Regions from separate parts of the Nocardioides sp. LML1-1-1.1 genome, predicted to be linked through region 1. Evidence: riboswitches for the same ligand, from Rfam matches in the RefSeq annotation. Region 1 holds a riboswitch; the other holds the start of a gene.
What was found. A riboswitch is a leader RNA that binds a small molecule or an ion and turns the genes downstream of it on or off. The one in region 1 is predicted to bind glycine.

Region 2: linked by a shared signal. The riboswitch ahead of gcvP (aminomethyl-transferring glycine dehydrogenase) and the one ahead of gcvT (glycine cleavage system aminomethyltransferase GcvT) in region 1 are both predicted to bind glycine.

What each region holds. Positions count from the first base shown of each region.
Region 1 is NZ_JBEGHK010000003.1:138,181-140,376, reverse strand. It holds gene MRBLML1_RS11705 (SDR family NAD(P)-dependent oxidoreductase) at 1-773, opposite strand, end outside; glycine riboswitch at 873-966, shown strand; glycine riboswitch at 967-1,065, shown strand; gene gcvT (glycine cleavage system aminomethyltransferase GcvT) at 1,119-2,196, shown strand, end outside.
Region 2 is NZ_JBEGHK010000003.1:537,291-539,486, forward strand. It holds gene gcvP (aminomethyl-transferring glycine dehydrogenase) at 1-866, opposite strand, end outside; glycine riboswitch at 942-1,045, opposite strand; gene MRBLML1_RS13750 (MerR family transcriptional regulator) at 1,089-1,715, opposite strand; gene MRBLML1_RS13755 (bifunctional nuclease family protein) at 1,826-2,196, opposite strand, start outside.

The DNA of each region.
Region 1 (2,196 bases):
CCCTCGGTGAGGTGGGAGTAGGCCCCCGGGAGGCGGCGCACGGTCTGGCAGGCGTTGTTGATGATGATGTCGAGCGGGCCGTCGGCGGCGACGTCGTCGGTCAGCGCGATCACCTGGGTGGGGTCGCGCAGGTCGATGCCGACCACCTTGAGCCGGTGCAGCCAGTCGGCGGAGTCCTCCATCGCGGCGAACCGGCGCACCGCGTCCTTCGGGAAGCGGGTGGTGATCGTGGTGTGCGCGCCGTCGCGGAGCAGGCGCAGCGCGATGTACATCCCGATCTTGGCGCGGCCGCCGGTCAGCAGCGCGCGCTTGCCGGTCAGGTCGGTGCGCTGGTCCCGCTTGGCGTGGCTCATCGCGGCGCAGCGCGGGCACAGCCAGTGGTAGAACGCGTCGACGAGGGTGAAGTCCTCCTTGCAGATGTAGCACCCGCGCGCGGTGATCAGCTCGCCGGCGAAGGCGCCCTGCGCCGTCGAGACCAGCGGGATGCCTGCGGTCTCGTCGTCGATCCGCATCCGCGAGCCGGTCGCCGTCTTCTCGATGATCTCCTGGTCGTGGCGCTGCCGCTCCTGGCGGATCTCGGCACGTCGCGTCTTCTTGATCAGCTTGTACATGTACGACGCCGCGCGCTTCATCGTGCGCACGTCGTCGTGGTCGGGGTGGAGCTCCGGGATCTGGCGCAGCACCTTGATCGCGATCGCCAGCTCGTCGGGATCGATGCGGGTGAGCGGCTCCGTGGTCGGCTCGGGAGTCGGCTCGGGCTCGGGGTGGGGCACCGGTGGATCGTACGCGGCCGACACGCTCGGCCGGCGACCGGCGTTGACCGACCGGTCGGCGCTGCCTAGGCTCGGCGCCACAACTGCAGATCGCGCTGTCGACACCCAGCGGGAGAGACCCGGCCACCGAGCCGGGCGCCGAAGGAGCAAATCTCCCCACGAATCTCTCAGGCACCCTGACCGCTGGGACGAGGCGAACTCTGGAAAGACGGGACGCCCGACGTCCCGCACCCACGGTGCAAGCCGCCCCTCGGCGGCGAAGCTCTCAGGTACCGATGACAGAGCGGGGAGGCCATCCGACCTCGACCCCGGCTGCTGCCGTGGTCACCTCTAGGAGCCTCCCGCATGACATCGACGACCTCGACGACCCTGTCCCGACCCACCCCGCTGGACGACGTCCACCGCGCCCTCGGCGCTTCCTTCACCGACTTCGCCGGCTGGCGGATGCCGGTGCGCTACGGCTCCGAGCTGGCCGAGCACCACGCGGTCCGCACGGCCGCCGGTCTCTTCGACCTCACCCACATGGGCGAGATCGAGGTGACCGGCCCGGGGGCCGGGGCCGCGCTCGACCACGCGCTCACCGGCCGGCCCTCCGCGATCGGCGTGGGCCGGGCGCGCTACACGATGATCTGCGCCGAGGACGGCGGCATCGTCGACGACCTCGTCGTCTATCGCCTCGCCGAGGAGCACTACCTCGTCGTCGCCAACGCCAGCAACGTCGCCGTCGTCGCGCCGGAGATCGCCACCCGCGCCCACGGGTACGACGCCGAGGTCCGCGACACGTCGGCGGACTGGGCGTTGCTGGCGGTCCAGGGGCCGCTCGCCCCCGGCATCGTGGCGGGGCTGACCGAGCTCGACGTGCCGTCGCTGAAGTACTACGCCATCACCGCCGGCGCGCTCGCCGGCGTGGACGTCCTGCTCGCCCGCACCGGCTACACCGGTGAGGACGGCTTCGAGGTCTACTGCCGCCCGGCCGACGCCGCCGCGGTGTGGCTGGCCCTGTGGACGGCCGGCGAGCCGCAGGGCATGGTCCCCGCCGGCCTCGCCTGCCGCGACACGCTCCGCCTCGAGGCCGGGATGCCGCTCTACGGGCAGGAGCTGAGCCGCGCGAGCACGCCCGACGAGGCACGGCTGGGCCGGGTCGTGGACCTCGACAAGCCCGCCGGGTTCGTCGGCGACGCCGCGCTGCGCGAGCGCCGCGAGTCCGGGCCACGACACCTGCTCGTGGGCCTGGTCGCCACCGGCCGCCGCGCCCCGCGCGCGGGCTACCCGGTGCTCGACCCGGCGAGCGGCGAGCAGGTCGGCACCGTCACCAGCGGTGCGCCCTCCCCCACGCTCGGCGGGCCCATCGCCCTCGCCGCCGTCCGTCCCGACCTGGCCGAGCCCGGCACCCGGCTGGCCGTGTCCCTGCGCGGCACCGCCG
Region 2 (2,196 bases), 400 kb from region 1:
CCGGGCAGCTGGCGCTCCAGGCCCTCACGCACGGCCATGAAGCCGGCGTGCGGGCCGCCGTAGAACAGCGGGACGCCGAAGCGCTGGGCCGAGCCGACCACGACGTCGGCGCCGAGCGTGCCCGGCGCCTCCAGCAGGGTCAGCGCGAGCAGGTCGGCGGCGACGACGGCGAGGCCACCGCGCTCGTGGACGGCGTCGATGACCGGCTTGAGGTCGGCGACCCGGCCGGACGCGCCGGGGTACTGGACCAGCACGCCGGAGACCTCGCCCTCGGGCAGGCCGTCGGTCAGGTCGGCGACCAGGATCTCGATGCCGATGCCCTCGGCGCGGGTGCGGACCACGTCGATGGTCTGCGGGAGCGCGTCGGCGTCGACGACGAACGGGCCGGAGGCCTTGCGGTTGGCGCGGAACGCCAGCGCGACGGCCTCGGCGGCGGCCGTGCCCTCGTCGAGCAGGGAGGAGCCGGCGGTGTGCAGGCCGGCGAGCTCGGCGACCATGGTCTGGAAGTTGATGAGCGCCTCGAGCCGGCCCTGCGAGATCTCCGGCTGGTACGGCGTGTAGGCGGTGTACCAGCTCGGGTCCTCGAGCAGGTTGCGGCGGATCACGGCCGGGGTCACCGTGGCGTGGTAGCCCAGCCCGATCATCGACTCCCCGGGGACGTTGGCCGCGGCTAGGGCGCGCAGCTCGGCGGCGGCCTCCTCCTCGCCGACCGCGGCCGGCAGGGCGAGCGGGTCGGTCGAGCGGATGGACTTGGGCACGGCCGCGTCCATCAGGGCGTCGAGGGAGGGATAGCCGAGCCGGTCGAGCATCGTGTCGACCTGGGCGACGTCCGGACCGATGTGACGGTTGGCGAAGGGGGCACTCATCAGGCAGGTTCCTCGGGATCGAAAGGGTTCGAGCCCTCCCCCTCTGTCAGCGCAGCGTCGCGCCTCCAGAGTTGCCTGGTCCGCACGGTCCGGGCGCCTGAGAGGTTCCGGGGAGGAATTGCCCCTTCGGCGCAGGCTCACGTCCGCCGGACGCGTCCTGACTCTCCCGTGCGGGATGAACAGCGTGACCATCGTAGCCGCAGAGCGGCCCGATGGGGGCGTTCAGCCCGCGTTGCGAGCAGCGCGTCGCGCGGCGAGCTCGTCGCCGGCGACGCTCTCGGTGTCCTCGGCGTCGCTCGCGCTCTCGCTGGGCAGCTGCGCCAGCGTGCCCTCGATCTCGCGCCACACGCCGCCGATGGCGATGCCGAAGACGCCCTGACCGCCCTGGAGCAGGTCGATGACCTCGTCGTTGCTGGTGCACTCGTAGACCGAGGCGCCGTCGCTCATCAAGGTGACCTGGGTGAGGTCGTCGGTGCCGCGCTCGCGCAGGTGACCGACCGCGGTGCGGATCTGCTGCAGCGAGATGCCGGCGTCGAGGAGCCGCTTGATGATCTTGAGGATCAAGATGTCGCGGAAGCTGTAGAGCCGCTGCGAGCCGGAGCCCTTGGCGCCGCGCACGCTCGGCTCGATCAGGCCGGTGCGGGCCCAGTAGTCGAGCTGGCGGTAGGTGATGCCGGCGGCGTTGCACGCCGTCGGTCCGCGGTAGCCCAGGTCGCTGGGCAGAGGCGAGACGTCGTCGGTGAAGAGCAGGCCCTGCTCCTCGGCCGCAGCGGTCGCCGCCGACGAGTCCTGACCGACCTTCTCGGGCTGCTGCTCGTTCACGGGGTCCTCCAGGCTGGGGCGCGGCATTGCACTGCTGTCATTCGACTCTTCAAGGTACGGCGCCGGACTCCGACCGGTCAAAGACGTCACCGGGCGTGTCGGGAAAAACCCTCAGCCTCAACTTGAGGCTGAGGGAATCAGCGGTCGGACTCGAAGTCCTCGGGCGAGACGTGGTCGAGGAACTCGCGGAACGCCTCCACCTCGTCCTCCTCCTCGGCCGGGGCGGCGATGCCCGCCTCGGCGAGCACCTCCTCGGAGCAGTAGATCGTCGTACCGGTGCGCAGGGCGAGGGCGATCGAGTCCGAGGGCCGCGCGCTGATCTCCGCACCGGAGTCGAGGACCAGGGTGGCGAAGAAGACGCCGTCCTTGACGTCGGTGATCCGGACCTCCGACAGCTCGCTGCCGGTGGCCGCGAGCAGCTCCTTCATCAGGTCGTGCGTCAACGGCCGGGGCGGGACGACGCCCTGCTGGGCGAACGCGATGGCGGTGGCCTCGACGGCGCCGATCC